Regions from separate parts of the Dasania marina DSM 21967 genome, predicted to be linked through region 4. Evidence: predicted binding sites of a transcription regulator. Region 4 holds the regulator's gene; each other region holds the start of a gene.
The links. The regulator sigma-54, encoded in region 4, starts transcription at its own class of promoters, with help from an activator protein. The targets are predictions, from matches to a motif close to TGGCACANNNNTTGCNNT.
Positions count from the first base shown of each region.

Region 1: the regulator sigma-54 is predicted to act here: its motif matches at 3,867-3,884, upstream of flgB (flagellar basal body rod protein FlgB).
Region 2: the regulator sigma-54 is predicted to act here: its motif matches at 1,558-1,575, upstream of B067_RS0116625 (PEP-CTERM sorting domain-containing protein).
Region 3: the regulator sigma-54 is predicted to act here: its motif matches at 4,502-4,519, upstream of B067_RS21885 (PEP-CTERM sorting domain-containing protein).

Region 1 is NZ_KB891592.1:93,787-101,381, forward strand. It holds gene B067_RS0119135 (flagella synthesis protein FlgN) at 1-252, opposite strand, end outside; gene flgM (flagellar biosynthesis anti-sigma factor FlgM) at 333-659, opposite strand; gene flgA (flagellar basal body P-ring formation chaperone FlgA) at 777-1,490, opposite strand; gene B067_RS0119150 (chemotaxis protein CheV) at 1,721-2,656, shown strand; gene B067_RS0119155 (CheR family methyltransferase) at 2,764-3,624, shown strand; gene flgB (flagellar basal body rod protein FlgB) at 3,970-4,380, shown strand; gene flgC (flagellar basal body rod protein FlgC) at 4,380-4,820, shown strand; gene B067_RS0119175 (flagellar hook assembly protein FlgD) at 4,877-5,557, shown strand; gene flgE (flagellar hook protein FlgE) at 5,601-6,857, shown strand; gene B067_RS22070 (hypothetical protein) at 7,007-7,453, shown strand.
Region 2 is NZ_KB891588.1:97,447-105,041, forward strand. It holds gene B067_RS20755 (MATE family efflux transporter) at 1-212, shown strand, start outside; gene B067_RS0116615 (hypothetical protein) at 190-513, opposite strand; gene B067_RS0116620 (PEP-CTERM sorting domain-containing protein) at 629-1,192, opposite strand; gene B067_RS0116625 (PEP-CTERM sorting domain-containing protein) at 1,634-2,227, shown strand; gene hemN (oxygen-independent coproporphyrinogen III oxidase) at 2,400-3,818, shown strand; gene fnr (fumarate/nitrate reduction transcriptional regulator Fnr) at 3,853-4,611, shown strand; gene ccoN (cytochrome-c oxidase, cbb3-type subunit I) at 4,786-6,213, shown strand; gene ccoO (cytochrome-c oxidase, cbb3-type subunit II) at 6,233-6,841, shown strand; gene B067_RS0116650 (CcoQ/FixQ family Cbb3-type cytochrome c oxidase assembly chaperone) at 6,856-7,020, shown strand; gene ccoP (cytochrome-c oxidase, cbb3-type subunit III) at 7,017-7,595, shown strand, end outside.
Region 3 is NZ_KB891588.1:46,263-53,857, forward strand. It holds gene B067_RS0116345 (pilus assembly protein) at 1-570, opposite strand, end outside; gene B067_RS0116350 (hypothetical protein) at 610-927, opposite strand; gene B067_RS0116355 (pilus assembly PilX family protein) at 972-1,562, opposite strand; gene B067_RS0116360 (PilW family protein) at 1,572-2,621, opposite strand; gene pilV (type IV pilus modification protein PilV) at 2,618-3,103, opposite strand; gene B067_RS22185 (GspH/FimT family pseudopilin) at 3,120-3,713, opposite strand; gene B067_RS21885 (PEP-CTERM sorting domain-containing protein) at 4,293-4,466, opposite strand; gene ispH (4-hydroxy-3-methylbut-2-enyl diphosphate reductase) at 4,590-5,555, opposite strand; gene fkpB (FKBP-type peptidyl-prolyl cis-trans isomerase) at 5,564-6,001, opposite strand; gene lspA (signal peptidase II) at 6,332-6,829, opposite strand; gene ileS (isoleucine--tRNA ligase) at 6,837-7,595, opposite strand, start outside.
Region 4 is NZ_KB891579.1:30,620-38,214, reverse strand. It holds gene B067_RS20010 (MlaC/ttg2D family ABC transporter substrate-binding protein) at 1-162, opposite strand, end outside; gene B067_RS0109025 (calcium/sodium antiporter) at 365-1,378, shown strand; gene B067_RS0109020 (KpsF/GutQ family sugar-phosphate isomerase) at 1,387-2,358, shown strand; gene lptC (LPS export ABC transporter periplasmic protein LptC) at 2,369-2,938, shown strand; gene lptA (lipopolysaccharide transport periplasmic protein LptA) at 2,925-3,785, shown strand; gene lptB (LPS export ABC transporter ATP-binding protein) at 3,763-4,488, shown strand; gene B067_RS0109000 (RNA polymerase factor sigma-54) at 4,693-6,201, shown strand; gene hpf (ribosome hibernation-promoting factor, HPF/YfiA family) at 6,383-6,670, shown strand; gene B067_RS0108990 (PTS sugar transporter subunit IIA) at 6,714-7,163, shown strand; gene rapZ (RNase adapter RapZ) at 7,235-7,595, shown strand, end outside.

The DNA.
Region 1 (7,595 bases), on a different contig from region 4:
GGCAGCATTGAGGGTGGCGGTTTCATCCGCTAGGCCTGCTGCCTGTAGGGCGTGCATGCGAGTGTGGGCATGCTGCTTAAGGTTTTTGACCAAGCTATTTTTGTCAGCTAGCAGAGTTTTAATATTGTCGTAGTCGCGGTTTTCTAGAGCGCTACGCTCTTGTAATAGCAGCTTATGTAGCTGGGTAGTGAGGGGTAGGTCTTTGTGGAAGGTGGCTAGAAGCTCTGACCACAACTGCGGTGAAGTTGCCATAGGATTAAACCTTTTGAATGTTTTATATTTGCCTTTTGCTCGCTAGGCGAGCGGGTGCTCAAAGAGCGGTTCAGTGCGCGCTATTTGCCGAAGAGCGCATCTGAACTGAGTAATTTTTCAGCGATTTTGTTGTTGTCTATACGGTATTCGCCGCTTTCTATGGCGGCTTTGATGCTGGCCACGCGTTCCTCGTTCACTTCAGGCAAGTCTGCAAGCTTGCCCTCTAAGCTTTTAAGGGTTTGCGCTTGGCTGCTTAAGTTAACTTGGTCGCCGCTAACGGGAGCTTTAGCATTGCTATCGACCGCAGCGCTTTTGCTTTGCTCGGCTTTGGCGCCGTTCTCGTCCTTGCGATCAGTACGCAGCTCGTTGCGGTTTGGGCTTCCTAAGCCACTGATATCTCTAACCATTTCTCTAATCCTAATTGGCAAATTAAGGCAAATATAAAACGTTCATGGTATTTATCGGCAGTAATGCCGCGAACTTTAACATATTTACCTTTTTTATTACGGGTTTCTGCAGGGTGTTTATAAACTGGCCTGCACGGCTCCAGGCCCGGTGACACGGGCGTCGATGACGCGTTTTGATTGTCTGTTTTGCACCTGTATTTGCTGCCCTTGGCGGCCATCGCTGAGGGCGATGGCGGGGGCCTTAACGGTTAAGCTGCCAGATTCGGCGCTGAGCACCACGGCGTCGCCTCTTTCTACCATCAAAGAGGCCTGTAAATAGCTGCTGGAGATGACTACGCCAGGCTTAAGTGCACGGCTGGCTTCCATCCCCACCACATCACTTTTACGAAAATAATAACTGCCCCGTATGCCGCCTAAATCGACTTCGCGTAGGTCTAGGTGCTGAGGGCTGAACTGGGTGTCTTTATTGATGGGTCCTGCGGCGACCACGACGGGGTGAAAGAGTTGTATCTCAATAGGCACATACAATGACCAGCGTCCTGGCTGCGAGCAGCTAACCTTGAGGTTGACGCGGCCTACGGTGTTATTATCATGGCGCTCTACTGCCAGTGCTTGGGCGCAGTCGGCCATGCTTAGGCGTGAATCTAAGGCGTTAATTTGATGGCTGATACGGCTGGCATTGGGGTAGCGTTGCTGTAGCTCACTGCGGTAGTCATCCATAAAGAGTTTTATGCTGCTGCTAATGTCAGCCGCGCTGGTATCGGCCTGCACTACCGCGGGGCTGAGCGAGATTAGGGTGCTTATCGCTATTAAAATACTACGTGCTTTCATTAACTTAGCCTATGCTTTATCTGTTAGTGCGCTAAATATTGCTGCTTTGCTGCCGATGACATATTGAAGTCGAAAAAATGACGCTCAATAGCTCGTTCAAGAAATACTGCAAGTAGTATGCCGTTAATGGCCGTGAGCGGGGTAATGGTGCTAGAGTGCTATGTTCTCACTAGCACCGGGCCAAGCCGGTTGGTTTGATGAGACTAACGTAATCGTTATTGGAGAAAAATATGGCAGGTGTACTCGATACAGTCAATCAGCGTACCCAGCTAGTCGGGCAAAACCGCCTAGAGCTACTGTTGTTTCGCCTAGATGGTGCGCAGGTATACGGTATTAATGTGTTTAAGGTTAAAGAGGTGTTGCAGTGTCCTAAGCTGACCAAGATCCCCCAGCGCAATCCGGTGGTGAGAGGCGTCTCCCATATACGTGGAGGCACTATCCCGATTATGGATTTGAGTTTGGCTACCGGCCAAGGCGAATTAGACGACATAGAGAGCTGCTTTGTTATTATTACTGAATATAATACGGCGACGCAGGGCTTTCTCGTGCGCGGGGTAGAGCGCATTATCAATATGAACTGGGGTGATATACATCCACCACCCAAGGCCTCGGGGCGCGAGCATTATTTAACGGCGGTCACCAATATCGATGGTCGTTTAGTGGAAATCATAGACGTAGAAAAAATTCTGTCTGAAGTTTCGCCCATGGTGGAAGAAATTTCCGCAGGGGTAGTCGATGACGATATCGGCGTGGAGGCTGCGAGCAAGCACGTATTAATTGTCGATGACTCGGCTATAGCCCGTAAGCAAATTAAACGCTGTGTAGAGAGTATAGGCGTAGAAACAACGGTGCTGAATGATGGCCGCCAGGCCTATGAGCATCTGTTGGCATTGGCTGACGAGGGCATCGATGTCTCTAAGAAATATATGGTGATGATTTCAGATATAGAGATGCCGGAAATGGATGGCTATACCCTCACCTCAGAGGTGCGAGCCGATGCCCGTTTGGCTAAGTTACATGTGGTGCTGCACACCTCGCTCAGTGGTGTTTTTAATCAGGCTATGGTGAAAAAGGTAGGGGCTGATAATTTTTTAGCCAAGTTTAACCCTGATCAATTAGCAACCATGGTTACCGATAGAATTAAGGCCGTTAATGCAGGGGAGTAGGCTTAGCAGGCAGTAAACTTTGTTCGCAACGATATATTTTATCGGAGCAAGGTGGAAAATTCTGTATGCTTAACGGCATTCCCGTAATAAAAAGGTTAGCAGTATCTATGAGCCAACAGAGCTATGGTTTGCCTTCTCATGCCAGTGCGCAAGTGTCGTCGAAAGATTACCAAAACTTTCGCGCGTTTTTAGAAAGTGCCTGCGGCATATTATTGGGTGACAATAAGCAATATTTAGTGGCCAGCCGATTAAGCAAGATTATGGCGTCTAATCAGATTGCCAGCCTTAGTGAGTTAATAGAAAAGATTAGCCTTGTGAATAATCGCCCCTTAAAAGAAGAGGTGATAGATGCCATGACCACTAACGAAACCCTCTGGTTTCGTGACACCCACCCTTTTGACGTGTTTAAAAACACGATTTTGCCCGCAGCGATTGCCAATGGCGGTAGCAGTTTACGAATTTGGTCGGCAGCCTGCTCCTCGGGGCAAGAGCCTTACTCGCTCAGTATGATATACGATGAGTATCGAGCGGCTTACCGGGCCAAATTACCCCCGTTAAATATTGTGGCTACAGACCTATCCAAGTCTATGTTAGAGGCCTGCCGGGCAGCAGAGTATGATGGTCTGTCACTGGGGCGCGGCTTATCCGAGCGGCGTCTGAGGCAGTTTTTTGAGTCTACAGAAAATGACTGTTGGCGATTAAAGGCGGTGTGCCGTGAGCGGGTTAGGTTTCAGCTCTTAAACTTAATGGATGGCTTTATTAGTTTAGGTAAGTTTGATGCTGTGTTTTGCCGCAATGTGTTGATTTACTTTTCACAAGAGTTAAAAAAAGACATCTTACGGCGCATACACGCTAGCTTAAAGCCAGGTGGCTATTTAGTGCTGGGAGCCTCAGAGGGCATGACGGATTTAAGCGAATTCTATGAAATGGTACATTGCCATCCGGGTATTATTTATAAAGCTATTTGAAGGGTGTGCTGGTCATTTGCCTAAACAGCGCCCTGTATAGCCACCTGAAAACGGACTGAATAATGCTCCGAACATTAAAAAGCTCAGCCCTATGGTGCTGGGCTTTTTTGTTATCTACGAGGCGGGGTAGTTGTAAACCTTGCCGCCTTTGCCTTGCCGCTTGCCGCTCTGGCCAGCAATTGTTTGCCGCCACCTTTTCTATATCTGCCCCCAACCCGCTGTTTTTGCTGCAATAGCAAAGCTGGCACAGGCTTTGCTATTACTATATCCATAAGCAACAAGTGTTAATACTTTGCTTGTTAGCCCAGCGGGGTGATAACAGGTAATTGTGACGGGTAAAATGTAATGGCGATTAGTTTTTCAAATGCATTAGGGGTACACGAGGCCGCATTAGGGCTACGCACTAAACGTGCCGAAGTGCTGGCTAGTAATTTGACCAATGTTGATACGCCTAATTATAAAGCTCGCGATATAGATTTTAAGAGCGCATTGAAAAGCCAGCTAGCTATGACGGGTAACGCTGCCAGCATGAAGGCGACTAACAGCAAGCATTTTGGTGTTGCGCAAGGTCAGGGTGTTACGGCGCTGGATTTAAAATACCGTGTGCCTTTACAGCCCTCGCTGGATGGAAATACCGTAGACGAACAATCAGAAATGAGTCGCTTCGCTAAAAACACTATGGATTTTCAGGCCAGTTTTCAGTTTTTAAACGGCAAATTTAAAGGTCTAAGTAAGGCCATTAAAGGAGAAATATAATGTCAATCAGCAGTATTTTTGACATAGCCGGCTCAGGTATGGCGGCACAAAGCCTACGGTTAAATACCACGGCGAGTAACCTGGCCAATGCCCAGGCTGCCAGCAGCAGTATTGGTGAAGTCTACCGAGCTAGGCACCCGGTTTTTTCGGCGGTACATCAATCGGAGATGCAGGGTGATGGTTTTATGAGCTCCATCCAAGATGAAGCTAGTGTAGGCGTTAAAGTAGATGGCATCGTCGAAAGCGATGCTCCATTACAAAAGCGTTACGAACCCCAGCATCCCAAGGCGGATAAAGAGGGTTATGTGTACTACCCCAACGTTAATGTGGTGGAAGAAATGGCTGATATGATTTCTTCATCGCGTTCATTTCAAATGAATGTGGAAATGATGAACTCAGCAAAAACCATGATGCGTGGATTATTAAGCTTAGGGCAATAAGCCTTTAGTGATAGCGAGCGCAACATGAGTAATCGTAGGATTTAGGAAGCAAGGCAATGACTGACAGTGTAATTTCAACCGGTTTATTAGCGGACTTGTCTATACAGGATAAGCAGCAAGCACAGGGCCGTACCAAAAGTAACGAGTTGGGTCAGGATGCTTTCTTAAAATTAATGATTACGCAGATGAATAATCAAAACCCGCTAGACCCACAAACTAACAGTGAGTTTGTGGCGCAGTTAGCGCAATTTAGTTCGGTAGAAGGTTTAGATAAATTAAATAATACCGTCACCGACATGAATCAGGGTTTTCAATCTAGCCAGGCGCTACAAGCATCTTCATTAGTGGGGCGCAGTGTAAAAGTGCCAGCTGAAAATGCGTATTTGGCAAGCGGTAGTTACATAGCCGGTACTATCAACTTACCCTATAGCACCGCTGATTTGAGTATGAATATATACAACTCGGCCAATCAATTGGTAGGTAGGGAATTGTTAGGCCCGCATGAAGGTGGTGATGTGACTTTTGTGTGGGATGGCAAAAATAATGATGGCACTACCTTGCCTGCCGGTAAGTATCGCTTTGAGGCCATAGCCAGCACTACTGAGGGTCCGCAGCAATTAGCCACCGATTTAAGCGCTAATGTCGATAGTGTCACTGTAGGTGGCAATGGCACCCTAACATTAAATATCGCCGGCATAGGGCCTATGTCCTTGTCCAGCGTTTCAGAAATTTTATAGGCAATAGATAACAGCATTACCTAATAAGGTAGAGGAGTGAATTATGTCGTTTAATACCGCATTAAGTGGCTTGCGGGCTGCTAATCAAGATTTATCGGTAACGGGTAATAATATTGCCAACGCGAGTACAGCAGGTTTTAAAGGGTCGCGTGCAGAATTTGGAGATGTTTACGCCGGCAGTTTAATTGGCGGTGGTTCTTCCGCAGGTAGCGGTGTATTAGTAACCGATATAGCGCAGCAATTTGACCAAGGTAATATTTCATTTACCGACAATAGTTTGGATTTGGCCATTGATGGTACCGGTATGTTTGTGCTCAGCGATGCTGGCGCAACCACCTATAGCCGTGCAGGTTATTTTGGTTTGGATAAAGATGGTTATGTCGTTGCTAATAACGGCGCACGTTTGCAGGGTTATCAAATTAATTCATCAGGCGCTATCTCAACGGGTGTGACCGGCGACTTGCAAATACAAACGCAAAACATCGCTCCAGCTTCAACCAGTGCAGTAGATATAGAGTTTAATTTGGACTCTAGAGCGACTGCTCCGGCGGTAAGTCCTTTCGATTATACCGACCCCGATAGTTACAATACTTCTACTTCTTTGACAGTGTACGACAGCCTGGGCAACCCCCATGTGCAAACCAACTATTTTGTTAAAGATCCAGCACCGGCCGTTAATCAATGGCAGATGTATGTAAAAATTGACGATCAAAATGTCATTACGCCTACTGCCAGTGATACGCCTATTTCGTTAAATTTCAATGCTGATGGTAGCTTGGCTTCGCCGTTAACGCCTGCCAGTGTTAACGCTTGGAATCCTGTAGATGGTAACGGCAATAATAACGGGGCGACTACACCTGCAAACTTTACCATTAGTGTGGGTAGCTCTACCCAATTCGGTAGTGAATTTTCCGTTACCAGTGTCGGCCAAGATGGTTTTTCATCAGGGCGCTTGTCCAGTGTGGAAGTCGATAAAACCGGTGTTATCTTTGCGCGTTTTACCAATGGTGAGGCGAAGCAGTTGGGGCAATTAGCGTTAGCCACTTTTGGTAACCTACAGGGGTTAACACCTTTAGGCAGCTCTAGTTGGGGTGAGTCTTTTGAGTCGGGGCAACCGATAATTGGCGCACCATTAACGGGTTCTTTAGGGACTATACAGTCGGGAGCGTTAGAGGATTCCAATGTCGATTTATCAGAGGAGCTGGTGCATTTGATTATTGCGCAACGTAACTTCCAAGCGAATGCTAAAACGATAGAAACGGCGGATACAGTTACTCAGGCAATTATTAATCTACGTTAATTATTTTACGTAAGTATAATCTTATTAGAGGTTTTTAGGAGGTCTATAAAAGTTGTTGCGCTTGTCTTGCGGCGTTAGAAATCAGTTTAAAATGCTTGTCAACTCTCTCTCGTACACGCATTTTTCGCAAGTTATTCATGTCGTACAACATGACGGCTTGCACACGGCTCCGCTGGTTTTTATCAATGCAGGCAGGCGCGGCATCTTTTATAGGCTTCTTAATTTCCGCTAATCCCCTTGGCCCGAACGCTTTGTTTCGGGCTTTTTCTATTTTGGCCTTTTATTTTTGCTATCAGTTTAGTGGTATAGCTTGCGGTATAGGTATTTGTCCGCATAAAAAAGTTGTTGGCATCCTAATTGCATTTTCCATTGGTAGTGTTAATAAACAGGCGCTTTTAATTATGGATAAAGCAATCTATCTCGCGATGTCTGCAGGGCAAAACATAATGTCTGCCCAGGCTATACATTCAAACAACCTTGCTAACGAGCTTGTAGAAAAACGTTTCGGGAAAAATCGTCTGTCCATAGCTCTCTTCTATTGGTTTTATGGGATGATTCTAGACTGTGTAGAAACCACCCACATCTATTTGACATAATGCCATATTATGCGCAGTCAGCGCGTATTAGTTGCCCTTTAGGCCACCTTTTGGGCTCTTTCTTTTTCCATTTCACCGTAACGCATCACCTTTTCGATATTGTGTACCATGCAGAATAAACGCCATTGGCCCTGCACCTTGG
Region 2 (7,595 bases), on a different contig from region 4:
CCCGCATACCTTTATTGGTTGTGCTCTTTGCCTATTGGGCGATTAGTGTGCCTTTAGGCTGGGCGCTAAGTTTTGGTAAATTCGGGCTGACACCCTTAGGGGCAAAAGGCATGTGGATAGGCTTGGTGTGCGGCCTAAGCCTGGCCGCATTAATGCTGGGCTGGCGTTATATAATTATTAGCCGCCGGGCTATGACTGCCCATCAAAGCTAAACACCCGACTAGCCAACACCCACGCCCAAGGGCCTGCTTGCACCTGCGCCAGCTCGGGTGCTGGGCAGGCAAACTGCCATTGCAACGCACCACAATAACGGCAGGGCGGTAAGTCTATGGCGGGTATTTTAAAAAAGTGGCGGGACAAATCAACACTGTCGTAATACACATCATTAAGCGCCGCATTAAACAAATACTGCCCTTGGCAAGCACCGCAGGCCTCTACCGACAACTCATCTTCACCGCAAAGATTACCGCCACGCTGCGTAATTAACTCCGTGTTAAATGCTATCGCTGTCACTATCCCTCCCCTCGCAAAATGGCTAGCCATAAAGCGTTAATCCATAAAATACTAGACCATAAAAAAAGGCCCCTGCAAGGAGCCTTTTAAGCAAACTAGCTGCTAAGCAATAAGCTTAACGCTGTTTGCGACGTGATGCTACTAAGCCAACTAAACCCAAGCCTAAAAGCGCTATAGAACCGGGTTCAGGAACAGTAGTAGGGGCGCCACGACTCCAAAGTTTCATATTGGATAGACCGCCACCGCCACCAGTTAACTTGTCATAGGAGAATGTGCCACTGGTTGCACCAGTTTCAATAGTCCATGCAAAGTGATCTGGGCTGCCGCCGCCGTTACCGACGTGTATGGAGATAATCGCTTCGCCAAATAGGCTCCAAAAAGAAGCATCAATAGCCCAAGTCCCGGTAACATGCTGACCCCAAGAGTCGGCATTAGTAGTCAAAAAACCACTAGTACCATTACTACCATCGTTACTGCCTTGCTGAGTCCACGTAGGACCAAACAATGCATTAATGGTAGATCCATTACCATTGGTATTACCTTCACCCGTTAAACATGAAGTGGCTGAGTCCAATTCAGCCCAGCGCTGTGTACTACCGCAACCGATGTTCGCCGACCACGACGCATTGGCAGCAACTAGTAAGAACACGCTTACAACAGTTGTAAATATGCTTTTCATTTCTAAAATCATCCTGGTTTTATTTAAATCATCCAATCAAACACTCGGCTTACATCAACATCATTGTCCATAAACCGATCGGTGCTATTAAATGCAAAATCCAAGCCATTAAATTTAAGTCGTTAAGAAACAATAATTTATAAGAACTAATCGACTATCAAACCTACAATCATGTAAATTATACCGACATCGTATGTAACCACTGACGCAGCAACGCCTTTACCCCCAGCGACTGCGCATTAATCAAGCGCAAAAGTATAGCTGGCCCAACTAGCCCGCTGCCCACACCCGCCACTGTCGAGTAAGTTTACATTATAAAAAATTGCAAAATGATTTCCCTAACAAATACATAACGTTAAAGTTTATGGCCTGTTTGTTGCTGCAATACACGCTGTCGAAAGACTGCAGTATTTATCCTCTTATACAAGGCGGAAACATACAATGAATAAGCTACTAGGCGGCGTTATTTCTACGGTAATAATGTCAACTTCTTTATCAGCCTCTGCTGGCGTCATCAACAACTGGGAAGGCACCGGTGTAGACTTTTTCTCCAGCTGGATAGGCGATACCTTAAGAATTGAAATCGATGCTGGCAATATAACCGCTGGCTCTGGTTGGGATGGTGCTGTCAGAATAGACTCCATAGCAATTAATGATTTTGGCGTGGCCTTTGCCAATGCTAGCGATATCACCCTCGACGGCCCAGGGGCATCCTTTGACGGCATAACTGATGGCTGGGGACTCAATGCTAACGGCTGCCAGGCGCTCACCGGTGGTGTTAACCACCCCTGTTTTAGCGGCAGCGAACTGTTAACCAACAATATGTTCTTTGATTTCACCTTTGCCAATGCTGTTAGCAACTATACCGATAACCCCCATTTAAAAGTGCGCTTTATCGATGCTAATGGTAACAAAAAAGGCAGCCTGCTATCTCAAGACTTGCCCTCAAGAACCGTTGTGCCTGAGCCCTCATCTATAGCGCTGCTATTTTTAGGCCTTGCCGGCTTACTGGCTTCACGCCGCCAGCAACATTAAAGGGCTATCCCGCCCCTAAGCTACACTCCCCAACCGCAGGGCAACCCTGCGGTTGGGCTGCATAATCTATATACACCGATAACCCCTTTCCATTGATCCACATCAACACAGCAAAAACACCACCCCGCTACACTTTCTGCATCATTCACCACACTTAAAATAGCCTTGCATTATGAGCGACCAGGCCCACCTAACCATTGTTTCAGACAAAAATGCTGGCACCCATGCCCAGGTTTTGTCCAGTAAATACGATGTGGCCGGGCCACGCTATACCTCTTACCCAACTGCACCGCATTTTAGTGTCGACTTTGGCTGTAATGAATATCGGCAAGAGCTAATCAAACAAAGAGGCAGCTCTATAGCACCGCTTTCGCTCTATGTGCACATCCCTTTTTGTAAAAACATTTGCTACTACTGCGCCTGTAATAAAATCGTTACTCGTGACAGCACGGTAAGCCGGCGCTATTTAAACTATCTCAATAAAGAGATAGCCATGCAGGCCGAACTGGCCGGACAAGCGCGGCCGGTTACCCAGCTGCATTTTGGTGGCGGCACCCCCACCTTTTTAAACGATGCGGAACTGACTGAGCTTATGCACCACCTAGGCCAGCACTTTAAGCTTAGCGACAGCCCCGACCGTGAATACAGCATAGAAATAGACCCACGCACGGTAAATAAAGATAGGCTCGCGCTATTAAAAGGCTTGGGGTTTAATCGCCTAAGCTTTGGCGTGCAAGATTTTGACCCCGAGGTACAAACAGCTATCAACCGCTGCCAATCCTTTAATATGCTGCTATCGCTAACCAATGCTGCCCGGCTGTATCAATTTAAATCGGTGAGCTACGACCTCATTTATGGCCTACCCAAGCAAAACCTGCAATCGCTCACTAACACCCTAGAGCAGGTACTGGAACTGGCCCCCGACCGCATTACTTTTTACAATTACGCCCACCTACCTGCCCGTTTTAGCAGCCAGCGCGCCATAGACCGCCACACCTTACCCAGCACAGGGCAGCGCCTAGAGATGCTGGCCTTGATTGCCGATGTACTCACCACGGCCGGCTACGTTTATATAGGCATGGACCATTTTGTTAAACCCAATGACGAACTGGCCATCGCCCAACAAGAAGGCCGTTTGCAACGCAACTTCCAAGGCTATTCCACCTGCCTAGCCCCCGACCTAATTGGCTTAGGCGTATCATCCATCAGCTCACTACGCCACAGCTACGCCCAAAACGAAAAAGACCTAGAGCGTTACTACGAACAACTGGATAACAACCGCCTCGCCATTAGCCGCGGCCTGCGTTTAAGCCACGACGACGAAGTTCGCCGCCATATTATTAGCGAGCTTATCTGCAACCTAAACTTGGATATCAAACAAGTAGAGCAACACTTTCAATTATGTTTTTTCGAATATTTTGCCAACATTTTAGAAACACTGAAAACATACCAAAAGGATGGCTTAATCCTTATGGAGAGTGATAAAATCCGCGTCACCTTAGAAGGGCGGTCTATGCTGAGAAATATCTGTATGACTTTTGACCGATATTTAAGCAGCGACGCACAGCCTCGTTACTCAAACACACTGTAACCTTCTTATTTGACCCACAGGATATTGTCAGATTATGGCTGAGAAAAGCGCATTAGCAGGTAATCTATTGAGCAGTAGTGATAAGTCCTGCCCCCACAACCACCAAGTGTCCTGTAACGACTGCCGCCTAGGCAGCATCTGCCTACCACTGGCGATGAAAGATGATGATATCGTCAAGCTGGAAGAGATAGTACAGCGCGGCCGCCCCTTACAAAAAAACGACCATATTTACCGCGCACACGATAAGTTTCACTCCGTGTATGCGGTACGCTCCGGCACCGTCAAAACCTATAGAGTCACCAACGATGGCCAAGAGCAAATTACTGGCTTTTACTTTCCCGGCGAAATTATGGGCATGGATGGCATAGGTTCCGGCAAGTACGCCAACTCAGCCAGAGCATTAGAAACCGCCGCCATCTGCGAAATCCCCTTTGATAGGTTGGAGGCACTCAGCACCGAAGTGCCCAATATGCAACGTCACTTTTTCCAGCTGATGAGCCAAGAGATAACCAGCGATCAACAGCTAATCACTTTGTTGAGTAAAAATTCTGCCGAAGAGCGCATCGCAGCCTTGCTAATTAGCATCTCAGCACGTATGGTGCGCCGCAAACTGTCAGGCACGCAATTTAGGCTGCCTATGTCACGTACCGATATAGGCAATTACCTAGGTTTAACCATAGAAACAGTCAGTCGAGTTTTTAGCCGCTTTAAAAAACAAAACCTTGTTGATGTTGATGGCAAGGAAATTACTCTAAAAGATTTAGAGGCCTTAAGAGAAATCGCTGATATGTAAGCGACAAGCCCCGCAAGATGGCATCTTTTAAGACACGACTCTTTCACAAAAAAAAACCAACCTTTTACCTGGTTTTCACTCAAGGCAACTATAGCCTAAGTGATCAATGGATAGGCTGTTATACATCCTATCTGTATTAACAAAAAACAAACGTTCAAATACATAGGGTTATTTATGAATAATCAGCTTGAGCACCCTGTATACAATTACAAGGTGGTACGCCAGTTTACGATCATGACCGTAGCCTGGGGTGTTATTGGGATGGCCATAGGGGTGCTTATTGCCGCACAGCTGGCCTGGCCTGCGCTAAATTTTGAGACGCCTTGGCTCACCTTTAGCCGTCTGCGTCCACTGCATACCAACACCGTTATTTTTGCCTTTGGTGGCTCAGCATTATTTGCTACCTCACTGTTTGTAGTGCAGCGTACTTGTCAGGCTCGCCTGCTCTCAGACAAGCTCGCCTCCTTTGTCTTTTGGGGCTGGCAACTGGTTATCGTCTCAGCCTTCATATCGCTGCCACTGGGCTACACAACGTCTAAAGAGTACGCCGAGCTAGAATGGCCTATCGACATTTTATTGGCCATTGTCTGGATAGCCTATGCCGTACTATTTTTTGGCACTATCACTAAACGCAAAACCAGCCACATCTATGTCGCCAACTGGTTTTACGGTGCCTTTATCATCACCGTTGCCGTCTTGCACATCGTCAACAGCGCCGCTATCCCGGTAAGCATGATGAAATCTTATTCGGTCTATGCCGGTGCTGCCGATGCCATGGTGCAATGGTGGTACGGACATAACGCAGTAGGTTTCTTCTTAACGGCAGGTTTCTTAGGCATTATGTACTACTTCGTGCCTAAACAAGCGGGTAGACCGGTCTACTCATACCGCTTATCCATTGTGCACTTCTGGGCATTAATTTCGTTATACATATGGGCCGGCCCTCACCACTTACACTACACCGCACTACCTGACTGGGCACAAAGCCTGGGCATGGTGATGTCATTAATCCTCTTAGCACCTAGCTGGGGCGGCATGATTAACGGCATGATGACCTTGAGTGGCGCTTGGCACAAATTGCGCACCGACCCCATCTTGCGCTTCTTGGTCGTGTCTCTATCGTTTTACGGCATGTCGACCTTTGAAGGCCCGATGATGGCGATTAAGACGGTAAACTCACTGTCGCACTACACCGATTGGACCATAGGTCATGTACACGCCGGTGCTTTAGGTTGGGTAGCCATGGTAACTATTGGTGCCATCTATCACTTAGTGCCCGTGATGTTTAACAAAGACGCTATGTACAGCACCCCCTTAATTAATGTGCACTTCTGGCTGGCCACTATAGGCACGGTACTGTACATCAGCTCTATGTGGGTAAACGGTATCTTACAAGGCTTAATGTGGCGCGCGTATAACGCTGACGGCACCTTGACCTATAGTTTTGTAGACTCTGTAGAAGCCAGTTTTCCCGGCTATGTGGTACGCCTCATTGGTGGTATCACCTTCTTTGCGGGCATGCTGTTTATGGCTTACAACGTATGGCAAACCACTCGCAACACTGAAGCAGCAGCGAACAACCCTGCTACTGCAGCCGCTTAAGCGCCGGAGGATAGTTAAAATGAATCATGATTTTGTAGAAAAAAATATTGGTGTCATGTCGGTGTTGGTTATTGTAGCCATCAGCTTTGGTGCTCTAGTAGAAATCGTACCGCTATTTTTCATCAAGCAAACCACTGAGCCGATAGCGGGGCTTATGCCCTACACCGCGCTACAACTGGAAGGCCGCGATATCTATATACGTGAGGGCTGCAGCAACTGTCACTCACAAATGATACGCCCTATGCGCGCAGAAACTGAGCGCTACGGCCACTATTCCGTAGCCGGTGAATCGGTATACGACCACCCCTTCCTATGGGGCTCTAAGCGCACCGGGCCAGATTTGGCGCGCGTAGGCGGCCGTTACAGTGATGATTGGCACCGTGCTCACTTAATGAATCCTAGAGATGTCGTGCCCGAGTCGAATATGCCTGCCTTCCCTTGGTTGTTTGAAAACAGCTTAACTGGCGAGCATACAGCCGCTAAAATGCGCGCCCTGCGTATAGTCGGTGTGCCTTACACTGACCAAGATATTGCTGGCGCTAAAGAAGCAGTAGCAGGCAGGGTGGAAATTGAAGCCCTGATTGCCTACTTACAAAACCTCGGCCTATTGCTTAAGCATAAACGCTAAGCGGGGAGACTGGCATGGACATTAATACATTTCGCGGTTTAGCCACAGTGTTTGCCTTTATCGCATTCATTAGCATATGCCTATGGGCTTACAGCAAGCAGCGTAAAAAAGACTTTGATGACGCCGCCAATTTACCCTTTGCCGATGACAAACCCTCATCAGACGGAGAATCTCAATGAGTCCTTTCTGGAGTGCATGGATAATAATCCTAACCACTATCTTTTTAATGGGTATCAGCTGGATACTACTGGCTAACCGTAAAACGCAAGACCGTGGCCCCGATGCCACTACCGGCCACGAGTACGACGGTATCGTTGAATACGACAACCCCATGCCCCTATGGTGGATACAAGCGTTTGTCCTCACTATTATTTTTGGCATAGGTTACCTCATTGCCTACCCCGGCATGGGTAACTGGCCCGGCGTATTGGGATGGACCTCTGTCGGCCAATGGCAGGAAGAAGTAGACCAAGCGGCAGAGCGCTACGACGACGTGTTTGCCGACTACTCAGCCACCCCTATTCCCGAGCTAGCGCAAGACCCTAAAGCCATGCGCATGGCGCAACGTATGTTTGCTAACAACTGTGCCGTTTGTCACGGTGCCGATGCAGGCGGCGGCTACGGCTTCCCTAACTTAACCGACACCGATTGGTTATACGGCGGCAGCCCTGAGCAAATCAAAACCACCATTACCCACGGCCGTAACGCCGCGATGCCTCAGTGGGGCAACGTCGTCGGCGATCAGGGTGTGCGT
Region 3 (7,595 bases), on a different contig from region 4:
TGAACGACAGAAAGCGCTACCCTGATTAGAGCTAGAATAAAAAGGTAGCGCTATATTATAGTAAAGATAGGCGCCTGGATTACTTGAATTGGGGGTACGGTACTTCTTCGTTAAAGAATCTCTAGAGCCATTATAATTAGGATCGTAATTAGCGGGGTCAAAACTCACATCGTAGGGAGAGTTATGTATATGGTTGGCATTTACACTGCTCTGTTGATAAGACATTAACCCCAATCGAGAAACATCACCAAAACTATTAATAACGGTTTTAACCGCATTCCTAGCAATTTCGGATTTACTGCCCGCATTATCACTACCCACCGCCGAGCCATTTGGGGCCTCATCCATACTATTAGAATTATCAAGAATAATTAATACATTGGGTTTGTCCCCCGAGCCGCTCAAGTCAATAAGAGGAGGCACCGCCGCATAGTGCGGTGCTGTTCCAATCGTCGTTGCAGCCTGTGCAGTATTGAGTGAGGAAATGGCCAGCGCCAACATAAGCAAGTGGCACAAACGCGCAGTGGTTGTGTTGATGGCAACGACAACTGCCTTGGTTAAAATATTCATGAGTTCACCTTGTTACAAAACACGCCGTAAAAACTACCGTTAATAAATTACCACTCGAACTAAGCGACCTGCTTTTAGTTCGATTTGAATATTGGCCTTCGTAGATGCCTTATACCATTGAGCTGCTGGCCTGCGATCATCAACATCAACCCCTGCAGTAATTTGATATTGGCCTACCGAGGTATCAAGCCGTCCATTTTCATGGCGGGCAATAAGCCGCCCATTAAGAAAACTGTTATTTACCTGGCTACCACTCGCTATTGGAGCAGTTTCATTAACCAGAGTAACCGCATAAGCCGGTGCAGCAACCGCTAACATCCAGATGCAGATTAAATATATCGTTACTTGCTTTTTCATGCTGACCACCCTCAACCTAACTGTTTTTAATAACCTAACTGGCTCTATTGTTTAAATGTAGATTGCACCATTGCTCTTGACCCGCCCGTAGGCCCCTCTGCGTAGGCTGTGATTCGATACATTTTTGCCCAGCTCGAATCATATGTAGGGGCCGCAGTTGGGGTACCTGCATTTGGATCAGCCACTACATAACATACAAACTCAATAATATATTTGGGCTTGGTCGGCAGTGTTGGGAAGTTCGCTATAGATTCCCTAGCCCTGCCCGCCGTTGTCCACGTGACACTCTGCAGCCACAGCGGAGTCGCTAATTGTGTTTCTGTGCATACACCGCCGGAAGGATAACTGCCATTAAAACAAAAGCCATTAGCGCAGGTACTTGTAAAACAGCTTGCGCCACTACAGCCGGTTTGAATATCAGCGGCATTAAAAGCCAGCGTGTAGTTTGAGGCCGCATTTTCGCCTTCAGCCAAGGCGGCCTCGGCCGCTTGAAACACAAAATCATGCTCGCGATAATTACTGGCCATACGCTCATTCAAGGTAACGTTGTCCATAGAGGCCACGCCAACCAAAGAAAGTATAAATAAAATCATAAGGCTAAATAATAATACGCTGCCAGATTGCCTATGCTTCATTACCCGCTCCTACCTATTACGAATTTTAACCGTTGATACAAACTCCTGGCGGAGAAAACGGTCAGTGGGGGTATACGTGACACCCATAAAACTAAAGTCTTGCGGCTCGGATGCGACGGTTTGAAGTGAGCGCGCCAGCAAGTGAATTTTAACGGCAGTTACATTCGTCCACACCCCAACATTACTCGCATCAACATACCTATTCGGGCTGCCATCGGCGGTCAGGTCTTCGCCGTATAATACTTGTAAGTTTTCAATACCCTGAATCAATTCACTGGAGGTTGTTGCAGCATTATTTGCCAACGACCGCACAAATAATGCCGGCAGGCCATTGCTGGCAACATCAACATAATAAGCCGAGGACATTGCCCGCATCACAGAGGCGGGGCCGTTATTGCCATAGGTATAGGATGTCCCAAGAGGCGTACCTAAAGCGTTAGTACTGTTACCTGGGGTGCCAGTACCCGTGTTATGCACCACCTTACCGGGGTTACTACCCGCATGTTGAAAGATGGCTGAATGCCCGCAGTCAGACACAACTAATATATCCCCATCGTTGAAAGGGTGGCTACCGATTGTCATGACAGCTGAAGCAGGATTATGGGCCGTAACACTAAAAGACTGGCTACTATCTAAGCGCGATAACGTTAGTACATCACTTCTAGGCACGGTACCCGACGCTACCACTGGCGGTGTCGGTTGCGGAAACTCACTGGTAGTAAACGCCGCATTGCCGGTGTCATCGCCATTAAAGCCGCCTAGGCCATTACCAAAAGCCCCCTGCCACCCCGTGCCCCCTATTGGGTTAAGAGTATCCACCACCGGAATATCTTTATTACAGCCCCAGTACCCCGCCATACGTAAATCGCGGCTCATAAACTCAACAGCAAAACGGCTATTTTCTTGAATCCAACCTAGCTCTTCATTAAAGGAGTAAGCCTGCTTACTCCCTATAAAAACCTGGATAATACCGCCCAATAGCACCGAACTTAATGCCATAGCCACCAGTAATTCAACGAGGCTAAAACCCTTAGCCGTTGCAGCGCTTACACTCATCATAAAACCGTCCTGAAACTGTGTTGTTTGGGCGGAATAGGGTTGTCTTGCGAAAACTTAGTGGCGCCCTCGCTGTGGCTGGCATCGTACTGTAAGGTAACTACAACGACATCAGGCGTGCCTAGAGCAATCACCACCTGCCCTTTACCATCGGGCAAGACTCTTGCCACATCATTTTTCCAGGTTGCTAAATCGTATAAAGCCAAGTCAGACAGGGTGCAATTCGCCGTTGAAGTAGCGCAGTTAGTATACGAAGGCGCGGCACTGCCAAGATCGCTAATATAAAGGCTAGCCTTACTACGGTTCGACCTCATTCTATCCATAATATCTTGGGCTAAAATGGTGGCCCGGGTTTGATAAAGCGCCCCTTGATTGAAGCGCATCACTGACGATTGTAGGCCCAGCAACCCCAGCAGCCCCACGGACAACACCAACACCGATACCATGACTTCAATTAAGCCAACGCCTAAATTAGCCTTTCTCATAATGCCCACCTTATTACTAACACGATAAATCGCCTCCTGATTCATCTTCATAAATATTATTATTATCGCCGTCTATACCATACCTAAGGCTACCAATCAGCGTTAACACCAGCGCTCGCGCATACTCAGCCCTGCCACTTCGGCTACATATCTTGAATGTACCTTCAGCACTAGTAATCAAACCTCGGCTATTATATTGAACGCTAGACGCCACACCATTACTCCATGCAAGGGATCCTTTAGTGCTCCACAACAAAGTGTTATCAGAGCTAAGCGCCGTATGAACACGAATAATGTCATCAGTGCCGACATCTAAGGCATTATTGCCACTGACATCTTCAAAAACCAACCAACCCTCTGCCCATGTACCCGTACATGTAGCCTGATCGGAACTCGGGCACACCACCACAAATCGACTACGTTTTATTGCCTCAGCCCTAGCCAAACGCAAAGACGACGAAAACTCGCTCAATGACGTCGAAACGCTATTTTTCTCAAGCGTATTCTGCATAGACGGTACCGCTATCGCCACCAAAATAGCCACAATAGAGATTGTTATCATCAGCTCAATCAGCGTAAACCCTGATGCTTTTCGATTAATTTTGTTCATAGACACTCTCAACTTCAACATGCTAGATAATAATTAAATACTTTTATAACACAATGTCGTCCGGACAAACGGGGATAATTAGAGATGAAGGACACTTACCCAAACACCTCACATCATGCTCGATACATACGGGATAACGGCTAAGCACTACATTAATTAACAACAAATATAATCGCCATTAAACGGCTTTTGGCAATATCAATTGCCAGCACCTAACGATTACAGGGCTAAGCATGGCGCATATCATTAACAATGAATTGAATCAAAGAGCTGAATATGAAAATATCCGCATACCGAAGAATGGCTCAACTATAAGGAATATAGGGTAAAGCCATTTGCAATAGCGAGGCTTGGGCTAAATTGCTTGCTCATAGGGCAGATAACGGGTTGTCGCATGGAGCCAGTCCATCGTACAACATTCAGGAAAGCTGGGAATTAAGTATTTAATCAGGAGCGTAATAGATGAATAATTTTGGCTTAATAACTCTCATCATCCGCGGCAAATGGAGGGGGAATGCCTCACATGATCTGAACATTATCACTTGTTCAAATCATGCAAGGAACAACAATAAAAGTATATTACTTACGCTTTTTATGAACAATGGCCATAACGGTAATAGCCGCTGCCAACAAAGCAAATGTACCTGGCTCAGAAACAGAGACTGGCGGAGCTGTGGTGACAGCCAACACAGCATTACTCGCTAGCAAAGCAGACAATGCTATTGAAATTTTACCTAATATTAATTTTTTCATTTTATTTCCATAGTGTGATTGATCCTCATTAAAAACTTGCAAAATATAAGCCAAGAACGATAACCAACTGAAATATATAATATATTTAATAAAAAAGATTAAAAAAAAACATTAAGTGCAAATTTATTCGACAGGGTAGAGCCTTAACTCTTTAGGCAGCGAAAAGGTAATATTCTCCTCTACACCCTCCATTTCTATGGGGCTCTCAGCTCCCATTTCACAAAGATGCTCTATAACCTGCTTAATCAGCACATCAGGGGCTGAGGCGCCGGCAGTAATGCCTATGGTTTTTTTATTATGTAGCCAACTGGACTCTATATCGTCGGCGGTGTCGATAAGATAGGACTCAGTACCCATGCGCTGGGCCAGCTCTCGCAGGCGGTTGGAGTTGGAGCTATTAGGCGAGCCCACTACCAGCATAAGGTCACATTCAGCAGCCAGCTGCTTCACCGCATCTTGGCGGTTTTGGGTGGCGTAGCATATATCGTTTTTACGGGGGCCGGCGATTTTGGGAAATTTCGCTCGCAGGGCGTCGATAACCTGGGCGGTGTCGTCCATAGAGAGGGTGGTTTGAGTCACATAGGAGAGTGCGTCCGCATTATGCACAGCTAATTGCTGCACCTGCTCTACATCTTCCACTAGGTATATATCGCCGCCTTTGGCGTGATCATACTGGCCCATGGTGCCTTCTACCTCGGGGTGGCCTTTGTGGCCGATCAATATGCACTCGTGGCCATCGCGAGAAAATTTAGCCACTTCCATATGCACCTTGGTCACTAAGGGGCAAGTGGCATCAAATACTCGCAGGCCACGCTGCCGGGCTTCTTCCTGCACTTTTAGTGACACGCCGTGGGCACTGAATATCACTATGCTGTCATCGGGGACCTCGTGTAGCTCATCGACAAAAATCGCCCCGCGATTACGTAAATCATCCACCACAAATTTGTTGTGCACCACTTCATGACGCACATAAATAGGCGCACCGAAAATCGACAATGCGCGGTTGACGATTTCTATGGCTCTATCAACACCGGCACAAAAACCGCGCGGGTTGGCTAATTTAATCTGTATCGCGCTGGAGGTACTCATAGCTATTCTCAGGCGGCTGCTACCGCAATAATTTCTACGTCAAAGATAATGTACTCGCCCGCCAAAGGGTGGTTAAAGTCGACAATAACCACCTCATCATCTACAGATTTAATCACGCCGGGTAATTCCGACTGGCTGGCATCGGCAAAGGAAATGATCAAGCCTTCTTGCAAATCCATATCTTCAGCAAAGGTATCGCGCTTGAAGCTCTGTATATTGTTGGGGTTGGGCTGGCCAAAAGCATCTTCAGGTAGCACTGTGAAGGTCGCTTTTTCTGCCGAGCTTAGGCCGAATAGTTTTTTTTCAAAACCGGGCAGCAGGCTGCCATCACCGATCACAAAAGTGGCCGGTGATTTTTCAAAGTTGCTGTCGATAATGTCACCATTTTCGAACTTGAGTTCAAAGTGCAGGGTGACGCTGGTTTCTGGGCCTATCAATGTAGTCATATCGCTCTTCTATTCTTTCTTTCATGCCATTCAAACATAGGTTTGAAAATTATTAGTTACCCAAGCCAGCCTTTTGTTTCGCTCTCCTGAGCGAGTTCATTTTCTTTGCTTGTGCAAAGAAAACCGAACCAAAAGAAAGCACACTCCTAGTACGTCGGCCACCTTGTGGCTGCCCTGCGCTACTCAATATTTAACGGCCGCTGCGCAACTCACATTTTTTGATATTTAATCAAAAAATGCTCAAACAGTGCTCGCTACTGCGTACCGTTAAATATCTCCGTTGCTCGGCGACTCCCAAGGAGAAATTGGGTGCTTCGTAGTCAGTAAAACTTAACCCTTACTGCCTTTATGGTGCTCAGGATTAACAATCATATCTAAAATCATTAATATCGCACCTATAGTGATGGCAGAATCGGCGATATTAAATGCGGGAAAGTAACTGCTTTGCCAGTGCACTGAAATAAAATCAATCACGTGGCCTAACATCACTCTGTCCCATAAATTACCTATGGCGCCGCCTAAAATAAACGTCAACGCCACGGCCAGCATTTTTTCTTGTGGCTTTAATTTATAAATCCACACCACCAAAGCAACACTCACCACCGCTGAGATGGCGGTAAAAAACCAGCGCTGCCAGCCGCCGGCATCACTTAAAAAACTAAAGGCTGCACCCTGATTATATTGCAGCATTAAATTAAACACCGGCAATATTGCTATGGGATTACCATATTGCAGTTGGCTGTCGGCCAGTGTTTTAGTCCACTGGTCCACTGATACCAGTACCAGCGCCAGCAACATATAACAGGTAAAACGTAGGGTATGACTCATGGTAGTCTTAAGCGTATAAACGCTTTTCGCCCTCGCCGTCTACGTTAGACTCACAGCGGCCACACAACAAAGGGTGGGGTTCTGAGCTACCCACATCGTCACTGTGATGCCAGCAGCGATCACACTTCTCGTAAGCACTGGCGCTTACCGCCACATCCAAACCTTCTAGCTCAGTGCTAGTGGCATTGTTAGATGCCTCCAGAGGTTTGATGGTGGTAGTCGACGTCATCAACACAAAGCGCAGCTCATCACCCAAGGCACTAAGTTTTTCGGCCAGGCTGCCGTCGCAGTAAAGGGTAATATCAGCGGCTAGTGATGCACCGACTATGCCTTCTTTGCGGGCGGCTTCCAGCTGTTTATTAACGGCATTTTTTACCGCCATAATATCGCGCCAGTATGTGCGGCCCATCTCGGCGCTGTCGGCCATCTTAGGTAACGCGGCCCACTCGCTAATAAACACAAACTCTTCGCGCTCGCCGGGTATATGCGCCCATAATTCATCAGCGGTAAAGCTTAAGATAGGCGCTATCCAACGGGTGAAGGCTTCAATAATATAATGCATGGCGGTTTGCGCCGAGCGTCGCGCCAAGCTGTCGGATTGGGTGGTGTACTGGCGATCTTTAATCACGTCCAGATAAAAGCCACCCAACTCATTAACACAGAAGTTATGTAATTTTTGATACACCACATGAAATTGATAGCTGTCGTAGGCTTCCACAATTTCGTCTTGCAGACATGCGGCAGCATCTATCACCCAGCGGTCCAA
Region 4 (7,595 bases):
AGGATCACTTTCAAAATAACCGTTGGCATCATCGATTAAGCTCAGCACTTTGTCAGTGGTTTGCTCTACGGTTTGATGAGCGCTTAAGGGTGCCGCCGCAGCCACACTCACCATCAATAACAGTGACGTAATAGCCACTGACACGCGTTGTAAAACCCTCATGATTTTCTCCTGATAATGAATGGCTGCCAATGTAACGAAAAAAGCAGCGCGGTAAAAGCATTCTGTTGCCACAAATACACTACAATAACTTTTCTTTTAAATACCAAAATTACCACAGTGGCGATTACCTTTAGTAAAAACCCCTATATAATGGCCGCCCTAAACAAACCCACTCACCCCATTCACTACCCATAGGAACACCATGCTAGAAGCCAGTATTGCTATCATTATCGGATTTGCAGGCTTAATTTGGAGCGCCGACCAATTTGTTGCAGGTGCCGCCGCCATCGCCAAAAATCTGGGTATGGCTCCCATCATGATAGGGTTAACCATTGTCGCCATTGGCACCTCAGCCCCTGAAATTATCGTCTCTATTAGCGCCGCCTTAAAGGGGGCAGGTGATTTGGCAGTGGGTAATGCATTAGGTTCCAACCTAGCTAACATAGGTATGGTGTTGGGAATTACCGCGCTAGTTGCCCCCATCCCCATCGCCCTAACTATTTTAAAACGCGAAATGCCGCTGCTATTAATTGCCACTATAGGCGCCAGCTACTGCTTATACGATGGCTATTTAAGTTGGTCGGACGGCGTTATTTTACTAGTTACGCTGGCGGTTATTTTTTATATTTTGGTCACCAGTAAATCACACCAGCCCGATGCCGAACATGAGGCCGATATTGAACACATACCCACCATGAGCACAGCTAAAGCCTGGCTGCTGTTTGTGGTGGGCTTTGCCCTGCTCATTGCCAGCTCACAACTATTGGTATGGGGGGCAAAAATAGTCGCTATAGAGCTAGGGGTTAGCGAGCTAATTATAGGCTTAACCGTAGTCGCGGTGGGCACCAGTTTGCCCGAGTTGGCCGCCACTGTCGCCAGCGCGCTAAAAGGCCACCACGACATAGCGCTGGGCAATATCGTAGGCTCCAATCTATTTAACCTGCTTGCCGTAATGGCTATGCCAGCACTGATTAGCCCCACCGCTTTAAGCGCCGAGGTATTTACTCGCGACTATATGAGCATGGCTGGCATCACGCTATTATTAGCAACCATACTCTATGGCCACTATATCTGGGCCAAACGAGCGCGCAACAAACTACAGGCTAGCAATGCTACCGCCCTATTACCGACTCAATACTTAGGTAGGTTAGCTGGCGCGGCGCTATTAATTGCGTACGCAGCCTATTACTATCTGCTATTCCCTATTAACGGATAAGCCACACCATGACGACTATCTCTTTTAAAGATTCCGCACTGCGCACGATTAAGATAGAGCGCGATGCCGTGGCCAGCTTAGTAGACCGTATAGATCAGCACTTTGATCAGGCCTGCGAACTCATGCTGCAATGCCAGGGCCGCGTCGTCGTCACTGGCATGGGTAAGTCTGGACATATAGGCACTAAAATCGCCGCCACCCTAGCTAGCACTGGCACCCCGGCCATGTTTGTCCATCCCGGTGAAGCCAGCCACGGCGACATGGGCATGATTACCGCGCAAGATGTGGTGATAGCACTATCCAACTCCGGCACCACCGCTGAAGTCGTCACCTTATTACCGCTGTTAAAACGCTTGGGGATACCGCTAATCACCATCACCGGCAACCCGGACTCCATCTTATCGCAAACCGCCGATGCCAATTTAGACGTAAGCGTAGAGCAAGAAGCCTGCCCGCTTAACCTAGCACCCACCTCCAGCACCACCGCCTCACTGGTAATGGGTGACGCCCTAGCCATAGCCCTATTAGAAGCACGCGGCTTTACCGCTGAAGACTTTGCTTTTTCACACCCCGGCGGCGCACTGGGCCGACAGCTATTATTAAAAGTGGAAGATGTTATGCACAGCGGCGAGCAAATACCGAAAGTGCAAAGCGGCACTCTGCTTAGCGATGCCCTACTGGAAGTCAGCCGCAAAGGCTTGGGCATGACCACCGTGGTGGATGCCCAGAATATCTTAATCGGCCTATTTACCGATGGCGATTTGCGCCGCGCCCTGGATCACAGCATAGACATACACAGCACCCGCATCGACGAGGTGATGACAGTCAACTCAAGAACCGCCAGCCCCGGCATGTTAGCCGCTGAAGTGCTGGGCTTAATGGACGAGTACAAAATCAACTCCATGGCTGTAGTTGATAGCCATAAACACCCCGTCGGCGCGGTACATTTACACGACTTACTAAAGGCGGGAGTGGCTTAGCCCACACACTATGACTTTACTGCGTCGCAAACAAAAACACTTCGTCATTACCAGTATCGCTCTGGCTTTACTGCTAATGTTTTTGTGGTTGTATACCGAATCCGGCTCCACCCCCAGCTTTAGCAAAAAGGCCACACCCAAAGAACCTGAAATTTTTATGCGCGACATACACAGCCAACGCTTTAATGCCGAAGGCCAATTAGCGCATACCCTGACAGCCGAAAGCCTTAACAACTACGCCAAGGGCAAACGCAGCATATTGCAACTACCGGTGATGCACTTTTACACCGACCAGCAACTGACATGGCAGATCACTGCAGACTCAGGCATAGTAACGAAACAGGGCCAGCAGGTAGCATTAAAAAATAATGTTATTGTATTGAGCAACGACCAGCGCTACCAGCTCAGCACCAGCGCACTAAATATCTATCCCAAAAAACAAATCGCCGAGAATAATCTAGCCGTCACTATTACTAGCCCACAGGGCACGACTACCGCCACCGGTATTAGAACGGACTTAACCCAAGAGCACACTCTATTGAAAAAAAACGTAACAGGCCACTATCATGCAGCGCCGTAAGCTACACATACCACTCAGCGCCGCGGCGCTCAGCCTCATTAGCACCCTATTTAGCAACTCAGGCTGGACCCTGCCAGAAGACCGTGCCCAGCCCATCACCATACAATCAGACTCTGCCGAACAGCGCATCGTCGACGGCAAAGAAACGACCCTCTATAACGGCAGCGTAGTGATGGTACAGGGCAGCCTGCATATTAAAGGCGACACTGTTACCGTGTTTAGCGAGGATCGCTCGGTCACCCGTATCGTCGCCATAGGTAAGCTGGCCTTTTTTAGCCAGCAAAACGAAGCTGAAAAGCCGCCCGTAGAAGCGCAGGCGGAAACCATAGAGTACCAACTCAGCAACGACACCATCGTCTTTTTAAACCAGGCCACACTAACCCAAGGAGCCTCCAGCCTTAGCGGCCAACGCATAGACTACAACACCAACACCGCGCAAGTGAAAGCAGCTGGCAGCCAAGAGGGCAGCGAAGCCGCCAGCAGCACCGGCCGGGTTAATATGGTGCTAGAGCCCAAGCGCAAAATCGATAGCGCGGAGACCAATGGCATGTCTGCACCTATAGCCAATCCAAGCCCAGCACCAAAACCTGAATCAGAGTCTGAATCAGAACCTAAGCCAGCCCCTGAACCAGAGCCCGTATCCGTACCAGCCCCCGTAAGCGACGATGTGTCAGCTACCGCCGTAGACGCGCCCACCCCTGCAGCTATTTCTGCAGCTACCCCAACACCTACCCCTACGGTACAGCCCAACACAACAGGCAATGACAAGGCCAGCGCACCAACCGACGATCATACCAACCCCAAAACCGACCTAAAGGATAGCCATGCCGACGCTGTTAGCCAGTAACCTAGCCAAGGCCTACAAAGGCCGGGAAGTGGTTAAAGATGTTTCACTGTCCGTAGAAAGCGGCCAAATCGTCGGTTTATTAGGGCCTAACGGTGCCGGTAAAACCACCTGCTTTTACATGATAGTGGGCATAGTCACCGCAGACCGCGGCCGCATCACCCTGGACGATAAAGACCTCACCGGCCTCTCCATGGGCGGCCGCGCTAGACAAGGCATAGGCTACCTACCCCAAGAAGCGTCTATCTTTCGCAAGCTCAGCGTGGCCGACAACATTATGGCCATACTGGAAACCCGCGCAGACTTAAGCCGCCGACAACGCAAAGCTAAACAGCAAGAGTTACTGCAAGAGCTGCACATTACCCATATACGCGACAGCTTGGGCATGGCCTTATCGGGGGGCGAACGCCGCCGGGTAGAAATCGCCCGCGCGCTAGCGACTGAACCGGCATTTATTTTATTGGATGAGCCCTTTGCTGGCGTAGACCCCATTTCGGTGGGCGATATTAAAAACATTATTAAGCATTTAAAAAACCTTAATATAGGGGTGCTAATCACCGACCACAATGTGCGAGAAACCCTTAGCATCTGCGAAAAAGCCTATATCGTCGGCGATGGTCACATCATCTCCGAAGGTTCACCCGAAACCGTGCTCAATAACCGCAAAGTGCGGGATATTTATCTGGGCCACCAGTTTGTTTTATAAGCTGTGCAGCTTTTAAACTACTGTGGTGCATAGCCATAAAAAAAGCGGTATAAATATTGCTTTCTTATTGCCTATAAGAACCTGCATAAACTACACTAGGCCTTAAGTTGTCCTCATTAATCACTGGCATTAATAGCCTGCACCAAGGGTAAAACCACCCACCTGGCGCGACTTCCTTGTGCGGAAAAGTAATAATTAGTCACTATGAAACAATCGCTACAACTTAAAATTGGCCAGCAGCTGACCATGACGCCGCAGTTGCAGCAAGCGATCAAACTATTACAGCTTTCCACCCTAGATTTACAGCAAGAGATACAACAAGCCTTAGAAAGCAATCCCATGCTAGAGGTGAACGAAGAAAGCGAAGCCGACAGCCCAGCCAAAGAAGGCGATAAGCAAGCCGAGCTGGTAGACCTCAGCCAACCCAACGAAAAACCCACCAGCAAAGAAGCCGACAGCACCGCCGCCGATGCCGATAGTGACTGGGCTGAAAACAACATCCCCGACGACCTACCGGTAGACACCAACTGGGATGACGTTTACACCAATAACAGCCCCAGCAGTAACGGCTCATCAGCCAGCGGCGATAACGACTATAACTTTGACGCCAACAACAGCGCCGAAGAATCATTACAAGATCACCTCTACTGGCAGCTCAACCTGACCCGACTCTCCGACTTGGACCGAGCCGTCGCCATGGCTATAGTTGATGCCGTAGACAACAATGGCCGGCTCACCCAAACCCCCGAAGATATACTCTCCGGTTTTAGCGAAGAATACCCCGAACTAGAGCTGGACGAAGTGGTGGCAGTACTACACCGGGTACAGCAATTTGACCCGCCGGGGGTGGCTGCAGCTGACTTACAAGAGTGTTTGATGATACAGCTCAACCAGCTGTCTCCCGACACCCCTTGGCTAAAAGAAGCCAAACTTGTCACTACTCGCCACCTGGCCTTATTGGGCAACCGTGATTACGCCCAATTGATGCGCCGTAGCAAACTCAAAGAAACACAGCTGCAAGCCGCACTAGTGCTTATCCAAAGCCTTAGCCCCAACCCCGGCGAAACCATTACCAGCAGCCAAACCGAATATATAGTACCCGATGTTTTTGTTAAAAAGATCAAAGGCCGCTGGACCGTCGAGCTCAACCCCGATACCGCCCCCAAACTCAGTATTAACAGCACCTATGCCTCCATGGTTAAGCGCGCCGACAATAGCAGCGACAACAACTATTTGCGCGACAACTTGCAAGAGGCGCGCTGGTTTTTAAAAAGCCTACAAAGTCGCAACGAAACCCTGATGAAAGTGGCCACCCGCATCGTCGAGCACCAGCGCGGCTTTTTGGATTACGGTGACGAGGCCATGAAGCCTTTAGTACTGCACGACATCGCCGAGGCGGTAGAAATGCACGAATCCACTATCTCGCGGGTCACCACCCAAAAATACATGCATACGCCCAGAGGTATTTTTGAGCTCAAGTATTTTTTCTCCAGCCATGTCAGCACCGACTCCGGCGGCGAATGCTCCTCCACCGCGATACGGGCACTGATCAAAAAACTCATAGCCGCCGAAAACACCAAAAAACCACTCAGTGACAGTAAAATTACCGCCTTACTGGGCGAACAGGGCATCAAAGTGGCCCGCCGCACCATAGCCAAATACCGCGAGTCGCTTAATATACCGCCCTCTAATGAGCGCAAGCGGCTGGTTTAAGCTGAATAATCAAACACTTAAAAAACTACCGACACAGCGACGAGATTCTTAGCAGGCGAACTAAACAGGCTGCCAAAATTACGCTAAGCTGAAAGAGACGGGAGCCACTTCCTCCCTATTCAATTAAAGAGTCCGCACGCCGTGCAGCACTACTTTTTAACCCTGTCAGAAGGAGCCAGCCATGCAAATTAATGTTAGCGGTCACCATGTCGAAGTTACTACAGCCCTTAGAGATTACGTCAGCAGCAAATTTTCCCGCCTAGAACGCCATTTTGATCAAATAACTAACACCAATGTCACTTTAACCGTTGAAAAACTCAGCCAAAAAGCAGAAGCTAACGTCCATGTTGCTGGCGCCGATTTATTCGCTGTCTCAGAGTCTGAAGATATGTATGCTGCGATAGACACGCTCACCGACAAACTTGACCGCCAACTGATTAAACATAAAGAAAAAGTCAAAAGTTATTAGCCCATTAACCCCAAGCACGCTCACACAGTAATCGCGAAATTCTATGTCTTTATCCTCCATTCTTACCCTTGAGCGCACCCTCTGTGGTGCCGAAGGGCGCAGCAAAAAACGCGTTCTAGAAACTACATGCCAATTTATATGTCAGGATATAGTTTCGCTAGACAGTGAGGACTTATGCGACAAGATCACTGCCCGCGAGCAGCTGGGCAGCACCGGCCTAGGCCACGGCATAGCCATACCCCACTGCCGCATAGACAACTGCAGTAGCATTACCGGCGCGTTGATTAAACTAGAACAGCCGGTAGACTTTGACGCGATAGACGGTGAGCCCGTAGATATCTTGTTTGTACTTATCGTGCCTAACGAAGCGCAGGATGAACACCTAGCGGTGCTAGCTACCCTGGCCAAATTATTCAGCACCGCCGAATTTTGCCAGCAACTGCGCAACGCCAAAACCAGCCAAGAGCTGTTTGATATAGCCATTAACGCTTAGCTATAAACCCTTTGCTATTTAAGCTTATAGTCATAAACCACAGTCATTAATAACAGCCACACAGGAGCACTATGAGGCTAATTATCATCAGCGGCCGTTCCGGCTCAGGCAAAAGTAGCGCCCTCAACCTCTTAGAGGACGAAGGCTATTACTGCATAGACAATTTACCGGTAGCGCTGATTCCCGATTTAGTCACCCATCTTAAACAAGGCGGCCATCCTTCAGGGGATAAAGTTGCGCTGTGCATAGACGCCCGCAATAGCAGCAGCGACTTAAGCGCGCTCACCTTGATGATAGAAGGCGATCATCCCGGCGTAAGCATAGAAGTCATCTACCTAGACGCCGACAATGACAAGCTCATCAAGCGCTTTAGCGAAACCCGCCGCCGCCACCCGCTGAGTAATAAAGACACCGGCTTAGCCGAGGCCATTA